DNA from 4 places in the Pseudomonas sp. KH_021 genome. Region 1 is predicted to be linked to each of the others. Evidence: riboswitches for the same ligand, from Rfam matches in the RefSeq annotation. Region 1 holds a riboswitch; each other region holds the start of a gene.
What was found. Region 1 has a riboswitch for cobalamin ahead of cobO (cob(I)yrinic acid a,c-diamide adenosyltransferase). Riboswitches for the same ligand answer to the same signal wherever they lie in the genome.
Positions count from the first base shown of each region.

Region 1 (5,869 bases):
AGAGCGGCTGATAGAGATTCACGGGCACTTGTCGCCGCTGTATTGCCAGAGCTGTGGGGCGATTGACGACAACCTGCAAGCGCATCTGCAGGCGCCATTGCCACCACGCTGCTCGCGTTGCACCGGCATTTTGCGCCCGCCGGTGGTGTTGTTCGAGGAGCGCTTGCCGCAAGCTGCGGTAGAGAGTCTGTACGAGCAGATGGCCCAGGGCTTTGATGCGGTACTGTGCATTGGCACGAGCGCCAGCTTCCCTTACATTCACGAGCCAGTACTGCGCACGCGAGCCATGGGTGGCGTGGCCATCGAAATCAACCCACAACCAACCGTGCTGACGCCCTACATGGACCTGTACATAGAGGGTCGCGCCTTGGATGTTTTGCCGAAATTGAAAAGTCACATTTTTTTCGATTGAATTTGCAAATGAGGATGAACGGAGGCATAGTCGCGGCTTCTTTTTATTCCTGACACGGTCGTGCCCATGCTAAAGCGCTTCGCACCCCTCGTGCCCCTCGCACTTGTTACCTTGCTGTTCGGCTGCGCAGCTCATTCGCCAGTCTCGCAACAGCAGCTGCAGCAATCCACCGCTGCAACCGCCCAAGCCTCCGTTAAAGCCAAGCCGTCCATGGTCAGCGAAGAAGAGCTGCTGTCGGAAAAGGAACTGGCCGAATTCTCCAGCAGCAAGCCTTATCAGTTGCCGGTCCTGGCAGACAGCATTCTTGAGCGCGGTATGTCCCTGATCGGTACCCGCTACCGTTTCGGCGGCACCTCGCAAACTTCTGGTTTCGACTGCAGCGGCTTTATCGGTTACCTGTTCCGTGAAGAAGCCGGCATGACCCTGCCGCGTTCGACCCGTGACATGATCAACCTGGATGCCCCGCTGGTGGCTCGCAACAAACTCAAGCCGGGTGATCTGTTGTTCTTCAGCACCAACAGCCGTCAGCGCGGGCGTGTTAGCCACGCTGGCATCTACCTGGGCGATGACCAGTTCATCCACTCCAGCAGCCGCCGCAGCGGCGGTGTTCGCATCGACAGCCTGGGCGACAGCTACTGGAGCAAGACCTTTATCGAAGCCAAGCGGGCCTTGGCCCTGGCGCCGAATGCGTCGGCAACGGTTATTTCGCGCAAGTAAGCCATCCTTCCTCAAAAACGCCTCCGACTGCAAAGCCGGGGGCGTTTTTGTTTGTGGCGGCTATTACATCCTAGCTCTAGCTCTAGCTCTAGCTTTTGATCTTTATACGCAAATAGTCCAGACACCGCGGATCGTCCCTTCAGGAGGCCGAGCGGAGCGCTTGCGTAGTGGGGCGAGGGCCATGGATGGCCCGAGAGCGCCGTAGGGCCAGGGACGGCCCGTCGGCGCGGTCCCCACGTAGCAAGTGCGGGAGCGAGGGAACCCGGAGCGTAGCGTAGGGCCGTATGCGGGGACGCGGCGTTTTGGTTACTTTTGCGCCAACAAAAGTGACCCGCCGTAAGGGCGGAACTGTGAGTCCGCGTCTATGAATTGTCTGGATATGCTCGCTATCAGTTGAACCAAAACCAAGGTTCTTGAATCGAGTGTTTATCCGTTTGAGAGGGTGACGCTTAGTCACCTTTCCGCCTTTACGGCGTCCTACTTTTGTTGGGGCAAAAGTAGGCAAAACCCCTGGTCCCCGCATACGGCCCTACGCTGCGCTTCGGGTTCCCTCCTTCCGCACCTGCTCCGTGGGGCCGCGCCGACGGGCCGTCCCTGGCCCATCGGCGCTTGCGGGCCATCCATGGCCCTTACCCCACTACGCAGGCGCTCCACTCGGCCTCCTGAAGGGACATCCGTGGTGTCTGTACTTTCTGTGTTCAAAGATCAAGATCAAGATCAAGATCAAGATCAAGATCAAGATCAAGATCAAAAGCCAAAGCCAGCGGCGTCAATGAAAGACACCTGATCGTCACATCGCGGACATGCTTCCATAGTGCTACCATTTATGGTTCGCACCCTCCTGGCCAGCACCTGATGCTCAGTCCAGGGCACCCGGCCTAGGGGCCGGCATCACACCTGGATTGTTCTGCCCATGACCACGACGGCACGCATCGCACTTCTTGCCCTCGCAGCACTGCTCGGTGCCTGCTCAAGTCAGCCACCTGCGCCACAGCCCAAAGTGGTCAGGCCGACAGTGATGGCCCCTCAACACTATTTCTCGCCCGTCGCTGAAGATGTGCTGTTTCGTGCCCTAGGCCTAGTGGGCACACCCTATCGCTGGGGCGGCAACACGCCGGATTCGGGCTTTGATTGCAGCGGTCTGATCGGCTTCGTCTACCGCGATGCGGCGGGCATCTCGCTGCCGCGTTCCACGCGGGAAATGATCACGATCTCGGCGCCGACCATCGACCGCAATGCCTTGCAGTCAGGCGACCTGGTGTTTTTTGCCACCAGCGGCGGCTCGCAGGTCAGTCATGCCGGCATCTATGTGGGCGAGGGCCGTTTTGTCCATGCGCCAGCCACCGGAGGCACGGTTCGCCTGGATTACCTGTCCAATGTCTATTGGCAAAAAGCCTACCTGAACGCCAAGCGAGTCTTGCAGCCAACCAACCTGGCCAGGAACCCCTGACGTCGGTGGCACACGCGAGGTATCGCCATGACCGCGCAAACGCTGTTTCTCAACGACAAACTCTACGATTACCTGCAACGCGTTTCCCTGCGTGAAACGCCCTTGCTGCGCCAGTTGCGCGAGCAGACCCAGGCCATGGCCCAGGCGCATTGGCAGGTCGCGCCCGAGCAAGGACAGTTTCTGGCATTACTGGTGAGTCTGATGGGGGCTCGGCGCCTGATTGAGGTGGGTACTTTCACCGGCTACAGCGCCTTGTGCATGGCCCAGGCCATGGGGGAGGGCGGCAAACTGATTTGCTGTGATCTGCCGGGTGACTACAACCAGATTGCACAGGATTATTGGCAGCAGGCCGCAGTGGCTGAACGCATCGATCTGCGCCTCAATCCCGCCCTTCAAACGCTGGCCCAGTTGGAGCGAGAAGGTGGGGCAGGGCAGTATGACCTGATCTTTATCGACGCCGACAAGGCCAACTACCCCCACTACCTTGAGCACGCCTTGGCATTACTGCGCACAGGCGGCCTGGCTGTGTTCGACAATACCCTGTGGAGTGGTCGGGTCCTGGAAACCCAGCCCGACAGCGCTGACACCCGAGCGATCAAGGCGCTCAACAGCGGCTTGAAGAATGACCCGCGCGTCGACCTGTCCATGCTGCCGCTGGGCGATGGCCTGACCCTGTGCCGCAAACGCTAACGGCACCACCCGTTGTAGGAGCAGACCTTGGTCGCGATGGCATCACCGCGGTCTCCCTATGAACCGCAGTGATGCCATCGCGACCAAGGTCTGCTCCTACATTGAGCACGCCTTGGCATTACTGCGCACAGGCGGCCTGGCTGTGTTCGACAATACCCTGTGGAGTGGTCGGGTCCTGGAACCCCAGCCCGACAGCGCTGACACCCGAGCGATCAAGGCGCTCAACAGCGGCTTGAAGAATGATCCGCGCGTCGACCTGTCCATGCTGCCGCTGGGCGATGGCCTGACCCTGTGCCGCAAACGCTAACGGCACCACCCGTTGTAGGAGCAGACCTTGGTCGCGATGGCATCACCGCGGTCTCCCTATGAACCGCAGCGATGCCATCGCGACCAAGGTCTGCTCCTACATTGAGCACGCCTTGGCATTACTGCGCACTGGCGGCCTGGCTGTGTTCGACAATACCCTGTGGAGTGGTCGGGTCCTGGAAACCCAGCCCGACAGCGATGACACTCGAGCGATCAAGGCGCTCAACAGCGGCTTGAAGAATGATCCGCGCGTCGACCTGTCCATGCTGCCGCTGGGCGATGGCCTGACCCTGTGCCGCAAACGCTAACGGCACCACCCGTTGTAGGAGCAGACCTTGGTCGCGATGGCATCACTGCGGTCCTCCTGAGAAACCGCAGCGATGCCATCGCGACCAAGGTCTGCTCCTACAAGTAGAGAGGCGCGCGATGTCCGAGGTTCAACCGGCTTCATTTGACGCTCCATCCCCAACCCTCTAACCTTCGCGACTTGTTTCAGGTGCTCGGCGGCCATGGCTTTGCCGAGTGAAACAGGGAAGCCGGTGAGCGTGCCAAGCGCGTGATCCCGGCGCTGCCCCCGCAACGGTAAATGAGTGATGAGCATGCTTTGTGCCACTGGGCCCCTTGGCCCGGGAAGGCGCGTGCTCCGGGCCTTGCCCCCTCATGAGCCCGGAGACCGGCCTGAAACGTGAACGGCATCACGGTGGGTGATGCGCGGTTGGCGGCCTGTCCCTTGGCCGTGCTCGCGCCTGCCGTCTGCCTAGACCTGACAGGAGAGCTGCGATGAGTGAATCCCCGGAACGTGACGAACGCCATGTGGCGCGCATGCTGCGCAAAAAGGCGGTGATCGACGAGCGTATCGCCAATTCGCCGAACGAATGTGGACTGCTGCTGGTATTGACCGGCAACGGCAAGGGCAAGAGCAGCTCAGCCTTCGGCATGCTGGCCCGGGCCATGGGCCATGGCATGCAGTGCGGTGTGGTGCAGTTCATCAAGGGCCGCAATGCCACTGGTGAAGAGCTGTTTTTCCGCCGATTCCCCGAACAGGTGCGTTACCACGTCATGGGCGAAGGCTTTACCTGGGAAACCCAGGACCGCCAGCGCGATATCGCCGCCGCCCAAGCGGCCTGGAAAGTCTCCTGCGAACTGCTGGCCAACCCGGATATCGGGCTGGTGGTACTCGATGAGCTGAATATCGCCCTCAAGCACGGCTACCTGGAGCTGGATCAGGTCTTGACTGACCTGCAGGCCCGTCCGCCCATGCAGCACGTCGTGGTGACGGGCCGGGGCGCACCGGCCGACCTGATTGAACTTGCCGATACTGTGACCGAAATGGGCGTGATCAAGCACGCTTTCCAGGCCGGGGTTCGTGCGCAAAAAGGCATCGAACTATGACCGATGCACGGCATTGCCCGGCAGTCTTGATCGCAGCACCCGCTTCTGGCCAGGGCAAGACCACCGTGACCGCCGCCCTTGCTCGCCTGCACCGCAATCAGGGGCGCAAGGTGCGGGTGTTCAAATGCGGGCCGGACTTTCTCGACCCGATGATTCTGGAGCGCGCCAGTGGCGCCCCTGTTTATCAACTCGATTTATGGATGGTCGGCGCCGATGAAAGCCGCCGTTTGCTGTGGGAGGCTGCAGGCGAGGCCGACCTGATCTTGATCGAGGGGGTCATGGGGCTGTTCGATGGCACGCCATCGAGCGCCGACCTGGCGCGCCACTTCGGCGTGCCCGTGCTGGCCGTGATTGATGGCACCGCCATGGCCCAGACCTTTGGTGCGCTGGCCCTGGGCCTGGCGCGCTACCAGCCAGACCTGCCGTTCGCTGGCGTGTTGGCCAACCGTGTCGGCACCTTGCGCCATGCCCAATTGCTTGAAGGCAGCCTGACCGAGGGCCTGCGCTGGTACGGCGGCCTGTCGCGGGAAACCGGTATCGAATTGCCGAGCCGCCATCTGGGCCTGGTACAAGCCAGCGAGCTCAATGACCTGGACGCCCGCCTTGACGCCGCCGCCCAGGCACTGGAGCAGAGCTGCGATGCCGCGCTGCCGCCGGCCGTGGAATTTGCAGCGCCTGTGCCGCGCGCCATCGAGCCGTTGCTTGAAGGTGTACGCATTGCCGTTGCCCGCGATGAAGCCTTTGCATTCACCTATGGTGCAAGCCTGGACTTATTGCGGGCCATGGGCGCGACGCTGAGCTTTTTCTCGCCGATCCATGACCGCGAACTGCCGCCTGCGGACAGCCTTTACCTGCCCGGTGGCTATCCCGAGCTGCATCACCGGGCCTTGGCCGAAAACAGC
Region 1 covers NZ_CM174477.1:1,391,353-1,397,221, forward strand. Annotated here, with positions in the region: gene AC3IX4_RS06560 (NAD-dependent protein deacylase) at 1-412, shown strand, start outside; gene AC3IX4_RS06565 (C40 family peptidase) at 479-1,129, shown strand; gene AC3IX4_RS06570 (C40 family peptidase) at 2,043-2,579, shown strand; gene AC3IX4_RS06575 (class I SAM-dependent methyltransferase) at 2,607-3,269, shown strand; gene AC3IX4_RS06580 (O-methyltransferase) at 3,328-3,576, shown strand; gene AC3IX4_RS06585 (O-methyltransferase) at 3,635-3,883, shown strand; cobalamin riboswitch at 4,053-4,271, shown strand; gene cobO (cob(I)yrinic acid a,c-diamide adenosyltransferase) at 4,356-4,967, shown strand; gene AC3IX4_RS06595 (cobyrinic acid a,c-diamide synthase CobB) at 4,964-5,869, shown strand, end outside.

Region 2 (5,869 bases), 2.7 Mb from region 1:
TGGGTAAGCGCGCCAGCTCCGCCCAGCGCCGCGCCAGCTCAGCGACGAAGTCCATACGTTCGGGGTGGGCGCGGTAGCAGACCACATCCGACTGGCTGCGCTCACTGCGCCAGGCCAGGTCCTTGAAACTGATCGGCCGGCTAATGATGCGCCCGTCCAGCTCCGGCAAAGCAATATGCATGGCCAGGTCCCGCGGGCCCAGCCCCTGTTCGCTGGACTCCCAGCCGGGCTGGTTGTCTTGCGCGCAGATGGCCTGGATCACTGGAATGTCGCGGCGAAACGGCCGCAGGTGCGGGGCTTCAGGGCTCGACTGGGCAAACCCTGTGGTGTTGAGAATCACCGAGGCGTTAACCTCATCCAGCCAGTCCTCGACCTGAGCCAGGCAAGCAGGCTCCTTCAAGCTGGCGACGGCAATGGGCAGCGGGTTGAGCCCAGCCAACTGCATACGCTGGCAAAACACATCGACAAATGCGGTATTGGCGGCCTGCAGGTGCGAGCGATAGAACAACAGCGGCACCACCGGCTGATCGACGCGCCAGTCACGGCGCCAGTCATCCAGGTCCGCCCGGGCATGGGCCGGGTGATACAGCGCCGTGCGCGGCAGCACCTCGGGTTCGTCCCAGGCATAGTCGCGACCCAGCCATTGATTGGCCAGGCAACGATAAAGATTCAGCGCATTGGCCTTGCCGCCCTGGCGCAGGAAATGCCAGAGCCGCTCAGCCGCTGGGCCCGTGACGGTGCCCAGGTCTGTCAGCTCAGGGTCGGGCCGGTCGTCGCCCGGCACCATGATCAATTGCACACCGCGCTCGGCAAGCGCCACCAATTGCTCGACACCATAGCGCCAGTAACCGACGCCACCGTGCAGCGACACCAGGATGACCTTGGCGTGGCGCAATACCTGGTCGATATAAAGATCGACCGAGGCGTGATTCTGCACCTGCATGGGATTGGCCAGGCGCAGGCTGGGAAAATCTTGGGGCAACTGCTGGGCGGTTTCGGCCAGCAGTGCCAGGTGTGAATCGCCGCTGCAGAGAATCACCAGCTCAGCCGGTGTCTGGCCGAGATCGGCAATGCTGTCGTCCGGCACAAAGCCGCCGGGCTGGGTCCGCAGCAGGTGCACGGGTCAGACCAGCGCGGCGCGCAGTTGCTGCTCGATCAGCGCAGCATCGAGCTGCTGACCGATCAGCACCAAGCGGCTGCTGCGAGGTTCATCGGCGCGCCAGGCGCGGTCGAAATGCTTGTCAAAACGCGTGCCCACGCCCTGGATCAGGAGGCGCATTGGCTTGCCATTGATGGCAGCAAACCCTTTGACGCGCAGGATGCTGTGTTCAACCACCAGCGAGGTCAGGGCATCGAGCAATTGGCTTTCATCGGAAGCCGGCACTTCGATGGAGATCGAGTCGAAGGCATCGTGATCGTGGTCGTCTTCTTCATGATCATGATGATCGTGGTGAGTGCGCCGGCCATCGATGTGGGCTTCCGACTCCGCGCCCAGGCCCAGCAGCACGTCCAGTGGCAGGCGGCCGCTGCTGGCTTCGATCACCTTGACCGCGGGTGGCAATTCTTCGGCGACTTCGGCACGCACTGCGGCCAAGGCAGCGGGCTCGATCAGATCAGCCTTGTTGAGAATCACCAGATCGGCGCTGGCCAGCTGGTCGGCGAACAGTTCATGCAGAGGTGATTCGTGGTCCAGGTTCGGGTCCAGTTTACGCTGGGCGTCGACCTGGTCGGGGAAGGCAGCGAAGGTGCCCGCGGCCACGGCCGGGCTGTCGACCACGGTAATCACCGCATCCACCGTGCAGGCATTGCGGATTTCCGGCCATTGGAAGGCCTGCACCAGCGGTTTTGGCAGCGCCAGGCCCGAGGTTTCGATCAAGATATGGTCCAGGTCGCCGCGGCGTTCCACCAGTTCACGCATCACCGGGAAAAACTCTTCCTGAACGGTACAGCACAGGCAGCCGTTAGCCAGTTCATAGACGCGACCGCTGGCTTCCTCTTCGGTGCAGCCAATGTTGCACTGCTTAAGGATCTCGCCGTCGATGCCCAGCTCGCCAAATTCGTTGACGATCACGGCAATGCGCCGGCCCTGGGCGTTGTCGAGCATATGCCGCAGCAAGGTGGTCTTGCCCGAGCCGAGGAAGCCGGTAACGATGGTGACGGGGAGTTTAGCCAGTGTTTTCATGTCGATGCCCTTGGCAAAATGGCGGGCATGCAGGACGAGAACCGCGCGTGTTGGGCACGCGGGCGCGTTCGCCACCGGATCACCCCGCCCGGTTGAAAGTGAGAAGCTGTCCGAGGCAGGTCTCCTGGCTTGCGGCATGCCGTTGGTCGGCGGCCCGGGCACCTTCCCGCGCCGTGCGCAGTGGCTTTGCCCTGACTCTTGTCGCTTACAGTTGCGGGGGCAGCCGCGGCATTGACCGCGTTCCCGTCTTAGCTGCGACCTGGGCCGCAGAACCTCGAGGGTGCAAGGCTACGCAGTGCGTGGGGGGAGGTCAATGTTCGCGGGGGCTGTCTGCCCGCCGATTCGGTAAATCCTCAAAAGAGGCGGTTCGGTATTCCAAATCAACCACAGGTCACAGAAGCCTACGCCCAGTGACAAAGAAATCAACGACGGACAATACAAGCCCCGTCATCAAACCGATAAAAATAACAACCATTGCCAAGCGAGCACCGCCGACCACGAGCAATGACGTGGCAACTGGCAGGATACTTAATATCCCCACATTATTAAAAGTTTCCGCACACGCCAAGACCATCCCTTTGTCAGACGTGGACCGCGAGGCCAAGATGACCGTACTTAAAGGCGCGCCGACCCCCAATGCAGCTCCCCAAACAAACAAGCAACTCACTGCCGCCCACACACTGAGCTCGCACATCATAAAAACGGTAATACTTGCGAGTAGTAATACGACAGCCCATATAAGCACTGCCTCCTCATGCTTACACCATTGCCGTACCAGGCCAGCGGACAAATTCCCAAGACCCAACCCAGCCCCAAACGCAATCACCGTGAAGCCAACCTCCGAGGTTCCAAATTCGTAGCGCTCACGAAGTACTTCCCCTGAAAGAAGGAATGCTGAAACGCCTGTACCATTCCAAGCCCCCTTTGCAATCAGGGGTCTCAGCACCTCCCAATTTCGATACCAATGAGCAACCATTTTTCTAGAACTCAGAGGCTTGGGTTGTTCGGGAAGACAAAAGAACCCTGCAGTAAAAATAATCAAGCAACCTATTGAGCTAAACAAAAAAGGTGCCTGCCAGCCTAAGTAATCTGTAAGAACACCGGCCAGGACAGGTCCCAACGTAATGCCTGACGTCATCCCTAACATCACTACTCCCATCGCACCCGCCTGCCGAGAAGCAGGGATGACATCCGACAGCAGAGAAAAAACCATGGGTATCAAAACCGCAGAAGCGATGCCGCCAAAAACCCGAAGCGCAATCGCCATCTCCAGCGTCGAGGAATAAATAATTGCAATGCCATCCAGTACAGAAAAAAGCATTGCACCCAACAAAAGCTTTCGTTTATTCGCACGATCCGAAAAATAACCAAACAGTGGAGCCGCCAATGCGTAAGAAAAAGCGTAGCTCGAGACCAGCCATGACGCCCCCACTGGTGTAGTCCCAAACGCCTCCGCAAGAGGTGAAAGCATTGACGAGAGCATAAACTCAGTAAACCCAACAAAAAATACTGTTGCTGACAACACCAAAAGAAGCGCCGGAATTTTATCTCCGGCCGAAAAATCAACTTTAATCATCCATGCTCCATAACAACATCAGCGCCTCTTCTTCCTGGCTGACGACCACGGTAACAGCGGCCCATGCCGCGCTGTTTGCCTGCCAGCGGGCAGGCGGTGCATGCCAACTGTAGGGCTGACATCGTGTGTTTGGCGCCCCAGGTGTTGGTGCCCACGCGAATGGCTTCGCCAGCGATCAGTCGGCCGCCGGGCCAGGTGTGCAGCGGTGAGTTCAATGCAGCCCCGCCGCCTTGCAGGCGTCGACGAAGTTGGCGCCTTTTTTGTCCATGGCGGTCTTGACCAAGGCGTTGGCTTTTTGCAGGGCTGGGCTGGGCTGGGCCCATTGTTCGGGGGGTAGCGGTTGCGACCAGGCTTGCACGCTTTCTGGCAGGGTCGGGCGGCCCTTGCGGTGGGCCCACTCGGCGATCAGGTAGGGCATTTTCCAGAACACGACCACCCGTCTGACGTACCACCAGCGCAGAGGCCAAGGGGAACGCTTAGAGTATCCCCAACGCTTGCGCTCTTCGGCAGTCAGATGGCCTCCTCCGTCGTCCAGCCTACCCAATGCCCTGGCGTCGAGCCGTTCGATTTCAAAGGTGTGCAGCCCTTCATAAGGTTTGAGTTCATCCTCGGTCAGGGTGATGCCCAGCGCGGCCAGCATGGGGTTGGGCGTATCCACCTGCTCCCCTTCTTCCATGTAGTTGCGAATGGACGTCCACATGCCCAGCGCATGCGCATCGCTGGGTTGCGCCGACAATAGAAACTGCACGGTGTCGCGCTCTTCATCCTCCAGCCCCATGCCGAAGGTGTAATCGCGCATCGCGCCGTAGCTGGTCATCCCCTGGCTGCGGGCGACCCAGGCCACCACGCTCTCCCACGGCACGATCAGCACCCGATGGGTGGTGTCGTCGATGTAGCAGACTTCGCGGCGTTGGCGGTTGAAGCGGACTGGGTAGCTTTTGGCCAGGGTTCGGACGTTGGAGAGCATGCCGTAGACGTAGGCGCCAATGGGGATAATGGATAGCAGCGCATAACTGGAAAACACCCTGATAGCATCGATGAGATCCTTGAATGGGGTCGGAAAGTTTTCTGGATAGGAAAGCACCCCATAAAGGATTACAAAACTGGGAGCGATAAATGCTGTAAACAAAGCCATCCAGATTCCAGTTGCCAGGATCTTCCCCTGCTCGACCATCCCGTAGTTGCTCCCCCCCAACTCCAGATAGGTCTCGTTCATCGCCGAAAAGTTACGTCTCGACACCTGCATCTGCCCGGTGTACACCGGCAATGGCGCCAGGAACAGGGTTTCATTCAACTCCCTGACCCGCAGTTCACCGGCACGGGGCCGCTGGCTGCGAATGTCCGGTGTCGGCTCTGGGGTTTTCGGCGGCTTTCTGCGCTTGAACAGTGTGCTAATCATCGAGCGCCGCCATTTGTTCTCGCTTGAACCGCCAGAACGGAGCTTGGTCGATGCCGCTGGGCAAGGTTTCCACGGCGTCGAGGATAAACCGGCCCTGGGCCGGCAACTGTACGCCCCGCACCGTCGCGATGCGCAGGTCGCGCAGGACAAAACTGGTGCGGTGCAGCAAGTCGCGTTCGGCTTCCAGTTGGTAACCGATGGTGAAGGCCAGGGCGAAATCCGTCGTTTGCTGGGCTTCGCTGATCGGCAGGTGAAGGGTCAGCGCCTCGTCTTCCTGGCTGGCAACCACGGTAACAGCTGCCCATGCCGCGCTGTTTGCCTGCCTGCCAGCGGGCGGGCGGCGTTGCAGCAAGGCGTGCAGTGGTGGATTCAATGCAGCCCCGCCGCCTTGCAGGCGTCGACGAAGTTCACGCCTTTTTTGTCCATGGCGGTCTTGACCAGGGCGTTGGCTTTTTGCAGGGCGGGGCTGGGTTGGGCCCATTGTTCGGGGGGCAGCGGTTGCGACCAGGCTTGCACACGTTCAGGCAGGGTCGGGCGGCCCTTGCGGTGGGCCCACTCGGCGATCAGGTAGGGCATTTTCCAGAACACGATCACCCGTCTGACGTACCACCAGCGCAGAGGCCATGGGGTTCGCTTGCCGTATCCGTATTGGTGTCGCTGTTCGGCAGTCAGATCCGCGCCGTCATCGTCTAAAGATCCCATGAAACGTGCG
Region 2 covers NZ_CM174477.1:4,131,068-4,136,936, forward strand. Annotated here, with positions in the region: gene cobN (cobaltochelatase subunit CobN) at 1-1,120, opposite strand, end outside; gene cobW (cobalamin biosynthesis protein CobW) at 1,124-2,182, opposite strand; cobalamin riboswitch at 2,280-2,474, opposite strand; gene AC3IX4_RS19020 (MFS transporter) at 2,574-3,758, opposite strand; gene AC3IX4_RS19025 (hypothetical protein) at 3,970-5,157, opposite strand; gene AC3IX4_RS19030 (hypothetical protein) at 5,150-5,530, opposite strand; gene AC3IX4_RS19035 (hypothetical protein) at 5,527-5,869, opposite strand, start outside.
Region 2: it holds a riboswitch for cobalamin, as region 1 does, so the genes downstream of both, cobW (cobalamin biosynthesis protein CobW) here and cobO (cob(I)yrinic acid a,c-diamide adenosyltransferase) in region 1, are expected to answer to the same signal.

Region 3 (5,869 bases), 1.0 Mb from region 1:
GCGGGGCTCAAGGTCATTGGCCAATTGCCCGAGGCGACCCTGCTGCGAATCCAGGGCAGCGACGGCAAGCGTGAGGTCTACAGCCTGTTGCGCAACCGTGCCCACAGCAATGTGGCGTTCATACTGGGCGAGGCCTATCGCTATCAACCGGGTCTGGACACCCTGACGATGTACCCGGGCGTCATGAGCAGCTACCCCAACTTCATGTTCACTATCACCACCGAGGATGTACCCGAGTTCGTCGAGGACATGGAACTGGCCAAGTCGCCCGAGCAATTTGAGCGGATCGTCCAGCGCTGGGGGATCCGTCGCAGCCATCCGCAGTTCTGGCAGTATTTTCATGACCTCAATACGTATATCAAGGAAACCGAGCCGGTGGAGTCCGGGGTGCTGGACATGAATCGCTACGAGAACCTGTAAAGACCGCCCGGCAGCCCGACTGACCTTTTCCTGCCCATCACAGTCAGACCCCCTACGCGACCCGGCCAACCCGCCGGGTCAGGTCAAAATGAACAGGCAGTCAGGGGTTCAGGATGCTGTTTTCGCTTCAGGCTTTAAGGGCACTGGCTGCGTGGGTGGTCGTTTGTCATCACTTCATGCAGATTTTCTTCGATTTTCATGCATCGAGCCCGCTGGGGCAGTTTTTCGTCGATCGCGGAGCTGTTGGCGTTGATGTGTTCTTCGTCATCAGTGGCCTAGTGATTTATCTCTCGACCCAGGACAAAGACATTCCGGCGGGGCGCTTTCTGCTCAATCGGGCCATTCGCATTGTGCCTGCCTATTGGCTTTACACCCTGCTGATGGGGTTGCTGCTGGTCTTTGCCAGCCAGTGGATGCCGCACCAGGCCATCGACTTCCGGCATTTTGTGCTTTCTCTGCTGTTTATTCCGGCCGAGAACCCCGGTGGCTATGGCCTGTACCCGACACTCAATGTCGGCTGGACCCTCAACTACGAGATGTTCTTTTACCTGTTGTTCTCGCTGGTGTTCCTGGTGCCGCAGCGTCACCGGCCGCTGATCATTGCCGCCGCATTGTTCGCGGTGAGTGAAGTGCTGACGCGTTACGGCGTGATCAGCCATTTCTATCGCAACAACATCGTCTACGAGTTCCTGTTTGGCGTGGCGATCGGCGTGGTTTACCGTCGGGGTTGGATTCCCGAGGGGTTCTGGGTGCCACTGCTGGCGATTGCAGGTGCGGTGCTGGCGATCTATCACCTGGACGCTTCCGAGCGCATGCTGCACTGGGGCGTGCCCAGCGCGATCATCGTCATGGCCTGCGTTTCGCTGGAGCCTTACTTCAAGGGCAACCGGATGCTCAAGAGCCTGGGCGACTGCTCCTATTCGGTGTATCTGATTCATGTGCTGGTGCTGTACGGCGGTTGGTTCGCCAGCGAGCATTTCGACCTGAACCCATATGCTGTGTTCGCCGTCTGTGTGCCGTTGATTGCGCTGGCATCGAGGGGTAGCTACGTGCTGATCGAGAAGCGCCTATACCACAGCATCAAGGGGTGGCTGGACAGCCGCTGGGCAGTACCGGCCCCAGTACCGGCCTCAGCACCGGTATCCCGACAAAATTACTAGGACTTTTGCCTTTGACGGTGTTTCGCGTAAACTGCGAGCAAGTCTGTGAGGAACTTCCATGAGCGCCATTACGATAACCGACGCCGCGCACGATTACCTGGCCGATCTGCTGTCCAAGCAGAACACTCCAGGCATTGGCATACGCATTTTCATCACCCAGCCAGGCACCCAGTACGCAGAAACCTGCATTGCCTACTGCAAGCCAGGCGAAGAAAAGCCTGAAGATACCGCGCTGGGGCTGGCCAGCTTCACCGCTTATATCGATGCGGTGAGCGAACCCTTCCTGGACGATGCGCTGGTTGACTACGCGACCGACCGCATGGGTGGCCAACTGACCATCAAGGCGCCCAATGCCAAGGTGCCGACGGTCAATGCCGATAGCCCGATCAACGAGCGCATCAACTATTACCTGCAGACCGAGATCAACCCCGGCCTTGCCAGCCACGGCGGCCAGGTCAGCCTGATCGAAGTGGTCGAAGACGGCATCGCTGTCCTGCAGTTCGGCGGCGGTTGCCAGGGCTGCGGCCAGGCAGACGTAACCTTGAGAGAAGGTATTGAGCGGACCTTGCTCGAGCGCATTCCTGAGCTCAAGGGCGTTCGCGATGTGACCGACCACTCGCAGAAAGAAAACGCCTACTACTAAGGTGTTCGCTGCAGTTGGCGGCAAATGAAAAAACGGCGCCCCGTGAGCGCCGTTTTTTTATGCCTGGCAGCCCGGGTGTGGGCTGCTCAGTGTCTAATCAGGGGCGATACAAATGAGCATGGCCGGCCCGGTACAGGCTCGATTCGCAGAAGCTGTCTGCTGCCAAGACACGCCCGACCAGTATCAACGCCGTGCGCCGAAAACCCTTGGCTTGCACCTTGCCCAGAATGTCGTCCAGAGTGCCGCTCACCCAGTCCTGGTCCGGCCAGGTTGCGCGATGCACCACGGCGATGGGGCAGTCGCCGCCGTAGTGTGGGCGCAACTCGTCCAGGATTTTCTCCAGGTGCTGAACCCCTAGATGTATCGCCATGGTGGCCTTGTGCTGGGCCAGGCTGTGCAGCTCTTCGCCGAGTGGCATCGGTGATTTGTCGGCGTAGCGGGTCAGGATCACGCTTTGGGAAATGTCCGGCAGGGTCAGTTCGATGCCCAGCAGTGCAGCGCTGGCAGCGGTCGCAGTGACACCAGGGATGATCTCGTAGGGGATGTTCAACTGGCGCAGGCAGCGGATTTGCTCGCCGATGGCACCGTACAGGCTCGGGTCGCCGGAGTGGACGCGGGCCACATCCTGGCCCTTGGCGTGGGCTGCCTGGATCGCATCGATGATCTGCTGCAGGTGCAATTCGGCGCTGTTGATGACCTGCTCGGCTTGATGGCCTTCCAGCACGGCGGTCGGGACCAGGGAGCCTGCATAAATGATCACCGGGCAGCTGCGAATCAAGCGTTGACCCTTGACCGTGATCAGTTCCGCATCGCCGGGGCCTGCGCCAATGAAGTAGACGGTCATGCACGTGTCCTGAAAAAAGAAGGTGAATAGCGCGCTGCTTGAAAAAAATTCAAGTAGCGGGGAGGCGTACCGGGGATTATCGGCGGTTTTCGGTGTGGGTGGCCAATGCCACCGTCGCCTGGGGGCAAGCCCGGCGAGGGCCGATAAAGCTGCAAGGCCCACCCAGGTGCTGTTGGGCGAGGGCCAGGGCGGCACTTTCAGCGACGCCATGGCAGCCGGTATGGGCAAAGGCAATCGCTGATCTGTGCCGCAGCTGGGGCTCGAAGGCTTGCAGTTGCTCGGCGTCGAAAAAGGCCAGCGGCAATTGCAGTTGTTCTGCCAATGCAAGCAGGCCTGGCTCTTCGCGCTTATGGGCAATACTGGCCAACCCCGCAAGGTTCACCCAGGTCAGGCCCTCAGCGAGCAAGGCCTGTTCAAGCAGGCTGCCCAGCACCTCGGCGGAGCAGCCTCGTTGGCAGCCCAGACCGGCTACCACTTGCCTTGGCATCAAGCCTGGCCAGGACGACGATACAACCAGGCGCAGATCAGGCCTAGCCCAAGCCAGAACAGCGCGTTGGTGACCAGCGAGGCGACCTTGAATTGAGCCTCCAGTGCCTCGGGTGCCAGCATCTCATGCACTTCGGGCTGTGGCGCGCCCAGCACGTGCGGGGCAACCAGCAGCACTGCGCCGACGATCTTGAGCACCCAGTGCTTGTTGAACACGATCAGTGCCAGCCCCACGGCAGTCGCCCCTGCGGTGCCAATCCACCAGGCCTGGCGCAGGGCCAGGTCGGCAGCGGCGGTGCCGGGCAACTCGGGCGGCAGGCCCAGGGTCGGCGCCAGCACGAACACGGCAAAACCGGCCAGGCCCCAGAGCAGGCCTTCAGCGGTGCGACCAGGGGCGCGCAAGGTGAAGAGGGCGGCCAGCATCAGGGCAAAACCTACCGCTACGACCAGGTTGCCACCGGTGGTGGACAGCACGCGCTGCCAGCCGTCTTCCGGCGACCAGGCTTCGGCGTCATGGCTGTGGGCGGCGGCGCCTTCGGCGTGTGAGTGGGCGACTTCGGCAGCCGGCGCTGCGTTCTCATAGGTTTCGGCTTGAAGAATCAGCGGCGCGACCCAGAAGCTTTGCAGCAGGGTCAGGAACAGGGCGGAGAGCAAGCCGCCAAAACAGGCGGTGCGAGCGATACGCTTGATCATGTCGGTGGTTCTCAGTGGCACGGGAAGGCAGCGCTGTGACGGGTGTCATGCGCGGCGTTGTGAACGGCTTCGATGTGCGAGAACCCGGCGAAATAAACGAGGCAAGCGCCCAGGACGGCAGCGCCGATGGCGACGACAAGGCGTTGGGTCTGGGTAGATGTGACCGCGGCGGTATGGTTGGCGGTAGTAATCGGCATGGCGCTTCCCTCTGGGTGATTATCGAGGTGGCCAAGCGCAAGCGCCCCCCGCAAGGCATGCCTGCAGAGGTTGCAACAGCGCCCGCCCACCGCGGGTTGTGTCAAATCTGGATCGGGCCGGTCTCCGGGCTCGCGAGGGGCCAGTTACCGTGGCCTGCAAGAATCGCCTTCCCATGCCGGACTGCTGGCACAGTGGATCTGATTCTTCTCTCGCTTACCGTTGCGGGGGCAGCGCCGGAATTGTCCGAGCCCCTGTTGAAAGAGGCCTGACGCACCGGTTTCCCGTTTCACCCTGTAAAGGGCACCCGAACGAATGCGCTAGGAGAGCATGCGCAGGTCGGGTGCGTCAAGTTGTAGGAGCCCAGCTTGCTGGCGATGGGCGCACCGTGGTTTGCCTGATGGACCGCGGCGATCCCATCGCGATGGTCCGGCATTCCGGCAAGGTCAGCTCAGAAATCTGAGCACCGCGGTATTGAGGTGGAACCGCGAAGGCCAGCAGGTGAAAACGCCAGGTGGCCTTGGCGATCACTTGGCGTGGTTCGCCGATGACGATGGTCGGCGAGCCGAGGCAGCTGTATGGAAACGTCGTAGGTCTCAGGGAAAGATAACATGCCTCCTAATTTCAATTGGTTACAAATAATGCCGAGACAATCAAACGAATCCAACTTGTAGGGTTGAAGGGGTCATAGTGCATGTACTAACCTTGATCGCTCTATAGAAAAGGTAACTTGCATGAATTTTGAGAATTTGCGTTATTATTTTTCTGTCACCATTCTGGTTTGCTCCTGCGCCATATTTTATACGGGTGTTTTTGTGTGGTTGATGAGGAAGCTAATAGATTTTGAAGGATTGTATTTAGAGATGGCTTACATAGTTGTGTATGTGGTGATTGTGTTTGCAGGTTTGCGATTTTACATACCGAGGCTGAGAGGTAGTGCATAAATTTCGGGAGGGAGGTCTATTGTTTTTCCTGTGCTTCTGAATGTATTGAATTCAAGGTGAGTGTGTCGACCAATCCCTCAAAAAAAGAGCTAGTTTGCTCGACTGTTTGTAAACCCGTTCGTGGTTGATCGGATCATGCCGGAATAGCTGAAAAGTTTCTGGTTTACGTGTCATCCTGGTAAGTCCGAAAACCGATAGACCCAAGTCGGCGGAGTAGTACGCTATGTTGCCTTTTGACTCATCACTGAAAATTCCCTGATAGATGCGCCTGACGGGACCAACAGTATCAGGTGCGTCCGGGCCATTGTAAATATTGCCGAAACCTTCATAGATGTTGTTAGCACCGTGCGCAATCAGTAACGCGCCCAGAGGTGTTCCGATGCCTGCGGTACTGGCGATGGATCTTACGCCCGCTTCAACCTGTACCGTGCCAGCGACTATGCCTATCGCATTTTTTGCATAGAAGCTAACCTTCGACGATAAC
Region 3 covers NZ_CM174477.1:2,388,718-2,394,586, forward strand. Annotated here, with positions in the region: gene AC3IX4_RS11205 (fatty acid cis/trans isomerase) at 1-420, shown strand, start outside; gene AC3IX4_RS11210 (acyltransferase family protein) at 534-1,580, shown strand; gene nfuA (Fe-S biogenesis protein NfuA) at 1,639-2,223, shown strand; gene cobM (precorrin-4 C(11)-methyltransferase) at 2,321-3,067, opposite strand; gene AC3IX4_RS11225 (cobalamin biosynthesis protein) at 3,144-3,554, opposite strand; gene AC3IX4_RS11230 (CbtA family protein) at 3,554-4,246, opposite strand; gene AC3IX4_RS11235 (CbtB domain-containing protein) at 4,258-4,443, opposite strand; cobalamin riboswitch at 4,542-4,767, opposite strand; gene AC3IX4_RS11240 (DUF4225 domain-containing protein) at 5,437-5,869, opposite strand, start outside.
Region 3: it holds a riboswitch for cobalamin, as region 1 does, so the genes downstream of both, AC3IX4_RS11235 (CbtB domain-containing protein) here and cobO (cob(I)yrinic acid a,c-diamide adenosyltransferase) in region 1, are expected to answer to the same signal.

Region 4 (5,869 bases), 290 kb from region 1:
ATTGGGCATTGAAGGTGGTTTTCTTCACCATTTGTGCCCCTCGTCTGAAGGATTCATTCGCTTGACAGAGGCGGGGCTTGGCTGGGGGTTGGTACCCGAACTGCAGGTTCGGGAGCAGTTGGCCGCAGGAACACTGGTGGAGGTCATTGCCGATAAACCCATTGATGTGCCTTTGTACTGGCATCATTGGCGCAATGGTGGACAATTGCTCGCTCGGTTTACCGAGCATTTGACCCGCACGGCCGGCCAGTGGCTGGTGCCGTTGGCGGGCTAGCTGGCGTCAAGCAGTGCGTAGCATCAACAACGTAGAGTGGAGCGGTTCATGAAGATTCTGGTCACCGGCGCAAGCGGCTTCATCGGCGGACGCTTTGCGCGTTTTGCCCTGGAGCAGGGCTTGGATGTCCGGGTCAATGGGCGTCGCGCCGAAGGTGTCGAGCACCTGGTTCGGCGAGGGGCGCAGTTTGTCCAGGGTGATTTGAACGAACCGGATCTGGTCCGGCGCTTGTGCCAGAACGTCGACGCCGTGGTTCATTGCGCAGGGGCGGTGGGCAATTGGGGGCGCTATCAGGATTTTTATCAGGGCAACGTCATAGTGACCGAGAATGTGGTCGAAGCTTGCCTTAAGACTGGTGTGCGACGGTTGGTACACCTGTCGTCGCCCTCAATCTATTTTGATGGCCGCGCAAGGCTCAATATTCGCGAAGAGCAAGTGCCCAAGCGCTTCTACGATCACTATGGCAGCACTAAGCACCTGGCTGAGCAAAAGGTCTTTGGGGCGGCGGAATTCGGGCTTGAGACCATCGCCTTGCGGCCGCGTTTCGTGACCGGCGCAGGTGATGTGAGCATTTTCCCGCGCTTGCTCAAGATGCAAGAAAAGAACCGTCTGGCGATCATTGGCAATGGCTTGAACAAGGTCGACTTCACCAGTGTGCAGAACCTCAATGATGCCTTGATGAACGCCTTGCTGGCCGGTGAGTCGGCTTTGGGGCGGGCCTACAACATCAGTAATGGAAGCCCGGTACCCTTGTGGGATGTAGTCAATTACGTGATGCGCCAGATGCATTTGCCTCAGGTGACTCGCTACCGATCCTTTGGCCTGGCCTACAGTGTTGCGGCGCTCAACGAAGGCTGCTGCCTGTTGTGGCCGGGTCGGCCCCAGCCAACCTTGTCGCGGCTGGGGATGCAGGTCATGAACAAGGACTTCACCCTGGATATCAGCCGCGCCCGCCACGCACTGGATTACCAACCCCGAGTCAGCCTGTGGTCGGCGCTGGATGAATTCTGCGGCTGGTGGCAGGCGCAGATGCCGATCAAGCACTGAAGGAACCGGCTTGACACGGTGTGGTCGATTCTGGCGCGTTTTTCGCGCTTTAGATTAGGTATTATTTTGCCATTACGGCAGTTCACGAAGGTTTTCCATGCGTAAAGACGATGAGTTTGACTTGCCCAGCCTGAGCGCCGGTCACCGCGATGATGACGATGATTTCACCGGCACCTCTTCTGCCCGTGAACGCACCACCGTCTACTCGCGCACCACACCCGTGGTCAAGGTCAAGGCGCCGAGCACCGGGCCTCTATGGGCCATGATCGGTGCTTTGCTGATTGCGGTGGTGGGCCTGGGGTGGTGGAGCTTCCAGCAGATTTCGCTGATGGAGCAACAATTGGTCGCGACCCAAGAAAGCTTTGCGCGCATCAGTGAAGAGGCGGCCGGGCGTCTGCAGGCCATTTCCGGCAAGGTGGTGGCGACCGAATCTACGGCCAACAGTGGTAGCGAAGCCCTGAAGCTGGAAATTCGTCAACTTCAAACCAAGCTGCTTGAGCAAAGCAAGCAGCAACAGGGTGTGGCGGGGCAGCAGAGTGGCTTGGACAAGCGCCTGGAGCAGATCCAGGCAGCCGCCAGCGAGCAAAAGGCTGTGAACGATCAATTGCAGGCGCAGCTCAAGAGCCTGGGCGCTGACCTGGCTTCGCTCAAGTCGGCTCAGGTTGATCAGGGCAAGGTCGATGCGCAGTTTAAAAGCGTTGCCGCAGACATTGCCGCGCTGAAAAAACAGGGCAATCAAAGTGCCGCCATCGATCGCCTGGAGCAAGACATGCTGGTGCTCAAAAGCGAGCAGGACCATCGTCCAGCGGCCAGTCAAGGCGGCGGGGCGAGTGTTGCCGAGTTTGACGCCTTCCGTGGGCAGACCACGCGCAACATCAACACACTTCAGAGCCAGATCCAAAACCTGCAACAGCAGATCAGCGCTCGTCCGTAACCAGCCCCGGCAGTGCCGTTTCAGGCGCTGCCGGGTTTCCCTGGCGATTCTCGTCATTGAAATGACTTCGCAGCGAAGTGCCTGAAAAATGGCGTCAAATCGACCGCGCACTGGCCAAATATTTCTTTTTCAAACCCCCCTTCTCAAGCGCTTGGCGAAGCATAGAATGGCGGCGCTGTTCAGCGCTCCATAACGACAACATTTCGACGCCTCCCCATCATGTCCAAACCGAACCCTTGCTTGAGTTGCGGCGCCTGCTGCGCGCATTTCCGTGTGTCTTTCTATTGGGGTGAATGTACTTCTGCGAGCGGCCCGGTGCCCGATGAGCTAGTTGTCCAGGTCGCGCCCAATCGGGTTGCCATGCTCGGCACCCAAAGCAAACCCTGCCGCTGTGTGGGCCTTGAGGGTGAAGTCGGCAAGGCCGTGAGTTGCGGCATGTATGAACAACGCTCCAGCACCTGCCGGGAGTTCGATGCCTCCTGGTATGACGGCGAGCCCAATAGCCACTGCGATACTGCTCGCGCCGCCTACGGGCTGCCGCCTCTGCTACCGCCGCCCGGCTTGATTGCAGTCGTGCAGCTGGATCCGGTGGCTGTCCCAGCCCTTTAGGCGTTCGTTGAATCAATCCTGGTTGATTCTTGACTGAAAAACGGATGAGTGGTCATATGCGCGCCAGTTTCAGGTGCTCCCTGCCGCCGTGCAGGGAGTGAAACGGGAAGCCGGTGCGTCACCTCATGTGATTAGTCCGGCGCTGCCCCCGCAACGGTAAGCGAGCGAAGCATTCGATACACCACTGTGCCAACGGCATGGGAAGGTGAATGCTTCATGACCCTCGCAAGCCCGGAGACCGGCCTGAAGCCTTGTTTGGCAAACCCGCGGTGGGCGGGCGCAGGCCGGTTCCGTGGGCTGTCCTGCCCGCGATTCCTCGTGCGTTGTTCCCTCCGGGATTCATTCTTCCTGTTTCAAGTTGGAAAGACATGTCCCGAAATACCTTCTCCCAGACCCTGGCCCAGGCCGGCCTGGCGTCTTGCGTGCTGATTTCCTTGCAAACCGTTGCTGGCGAAGATTCGCCCGGCGTGCTGGCGCTGCCTTCGACGGCCATTACCGATACTGCTCGAAGCACCGCGATCACGCTCGCCATGCCAGCCACGGCCGGCTCCCGCCTGCACCTGAGCGCACTGGAAAATCCAGCCAGTACCAGCACCCTTGGCTCGGCGCAGGTCAGCAATCGCAATAATCTCACGGTACAGGATGCTGTGACCCGTTCGCCGGGTATCACCACCATCGCCGCGCCGGGTAATGGCAATACGGCCCTTTCTGCTCGTGGCTTTACCGGACATTCATCGGTGATGACATTATTTGATGGTGCGCGCCTGTACCCTGGTGCAGGTACCCTGACCTTTCCGGTCGACCCCTGGATGGTCGAGCAGATCGATGTCATTCGTGGGCCGGCCTCGGTGCTGTATGGCGAAGGTGCCACAGGCGCTGTGATCAACGTCATCCCCAAGAAACCATTCGAAGGCGAGAGGCGTAACCGCCTGCGCCTGGGCTATGGCAGTGATGGTCGCCAGCAACTGGGCCTGGACAGCGGCGGCTCGCTCAGCGAGACCTTGAGCTACCGCTTGACCCTCAACCACCAGCAAAGCCATGGCTGGATCGACCGCGGCGACTCTGAAAGCCTTGCCCTGAGTGCCGCGCTGCGCTGGCAGGCTACCGATGACTTGAGTTTTACCCTGGCCCATGAGCGCGGGGACAATGAGCCGATGAACTACTTCGGCACGCCGCTGATCGAGAGCAAGTACCACGACAGCCTGCGGGAGAAGAACTACAACGTTCGCGATGACGTGCAGCGCTATCACGATGAGTGGATGCGGTTGAACACCGCCTGGACTATTAGCGATCAGATCAGTGCCAGTAACCAGCTCTACTACATCAAGAGCCGCCGCCACTGGCGTAACGCCGAAAGCTACAGTTGGGACAGTGCCCAGGGGCAACTGCTGCGCAGTGATTTCCTGGAGATCAAGCACCATCAGGAACAGATTGGCGACCGCCAGAGTTTCACCTTCAATCACTCGTTGTTTGGTTTGGACAGCCGCACGGTTGTGGGCGCCGAGTACAACAAGATCCGCTTCGGGGTGACCAATAATTCGCCCTACATCGATGTTGGCGGGGATTTCATCGATCCATGGGCACCTGCGCCGGGTTACTTCCAGAGCCAATCGGCACTGCGCCCGCAAGCTTTCAGCCAAACCCATACCTTCGCGCTGTTTGCCGAGAACCGCACGCAGCTGTCCGAGCGCTGGTCTCTAGTGACCGGTGTTCGTCGCGACCAGAACCATATCGACCGTGACGATGAACGGGCCGACACTCGCTCGAACCGCAGCCTGAGCGGCGGTAACTGGCGCGCCGGGCTGGTGTTTGCGGTCACCAACGACCTGTCGCTGTATGGCCAGTACTCCACCAGTGAAGACGGGGTGAATAACCTCATCAGCCTGAACCCGACCCAGCAGCAAATGGACCTGACTGAAGCCAAACAGACCGAGTTCGGCCTCAAGCAATTGTTCTGGGATGGCCGGGGTGAGTGGACATTGGCGGCCTATCACATCGTCAAGAAAAAGCTGTTGACCACGGACCCTGTGACTCGCCTCGCGCAGCAGATTGGCCAGCAAACCTCGGACGGCCTGGAGGCCAGCCTGGAGCTGGCGTTGGCCCATGAGTGGCACCTATCGGCCAACGCTTCGGTGGTGCGCGCCCAATATGACGACTTCAACGAAACGTCCAATGGCCAACTGGTTTCAAGGGCCGGCAACCGACCAGCCGATGTACCTCGGCGCACGGCCAACCTGTGGCTGAACAAGGCCATTACCCAAGACCTGGACGCCGGCATGGGTGTGCGCTACGTCGACAAGCGATATGCCAACACCGCCAACACCGCTCAGATACCAGGCTACACGGTGCTCGACGCCAATATCGGCTGGAGCGTTTTGCCTGATGTTCGCCTGGGCCTGCAACTGAACAACCTGCTCGACCGTCGTTATGTGTTTGCGCAGCAGAACAGCGGCGATCAGTGGTTGGTGGGTGAGCCTCGTTCATTCTTCGTCACCGCTGACTACAGCTTCTGATGTAGGAGCTGACCTTGGTCGCGATGGCATCGCTGCGGTTTCTCAGGAAGACCGCGGTGAGGCCATCGCGACCAAGGTCGGCTCCTACAAGGGTATTACCATGTCCACATTGAATATCAACGGCCTGGGCTGGGCACCGCATAAGGCACCTGGCGAACAGGGCTGGCAACTTCAAGGCGTCGACCTGCAGGTGGGCGAGGGCGAGTTCGTTGGCTTGATCGGGCCCAATGGTAGCGGCAAGACAAGCCTGTTGCGCTGCGCCTATCGCTTCAATCAGCCGGCCGGCGGTGTCGTCCAATTGGACGGATCAGACCTGTGGCGTCAGTCGCCGCGCTGGAGTGCCCGTCGTATAGCCGTAATGTTGCAGGAGTTTCCACAAGAGTTCGGCCTGACGGTGACTGATGTGGTGGCCATGGGTAGAACACCGCACAAAGGGCTGTTCGATGGCGACACCCGTGAAGATCGCTTGCTGGTCGAAGAAGCCTTGGGTCG
Region 4 covers NZ_CM174477.1:1,105,159-1,111,027, forward strand. Annotated here, with positions in the region: gene AC3IX4_RS05200 (LysR family transcriptional regulator ArgP) at 1-274, shown strand, start outside; gene AC3IX4_RS05205 (NAD-dependent epimerase/dehydratase family protein) at 323-1,321, shown strand; gene AC3IX4_RS05210 (ATPase) at 1,419-2,255, shown strand; gene AC3IX4_RS05215 (YkgJ family cysteine cluster protein) at 2,475-2,864, shown strand; cobalamin riboswitch at 2,920-3,125, shown strand; gene AC3IX4_RS05220 (TonB-dependent receptor) at 3,233-5,377, shown strand; gene AC3IX4_RS05225 (ABC transporter ATP-binding protein) at 5,478-5,869, shown strand, end outside.
Region 4: it holds a riboswitch for cobalamin, as region 1 does, so the genes downstream of both, AC3IX4_RS05220 (TonB-dependent receptor) here and cobO (cob(I)yrinic acid a,c-diamide adenosyltransferase) in region 1, are expected to answer to the same signal.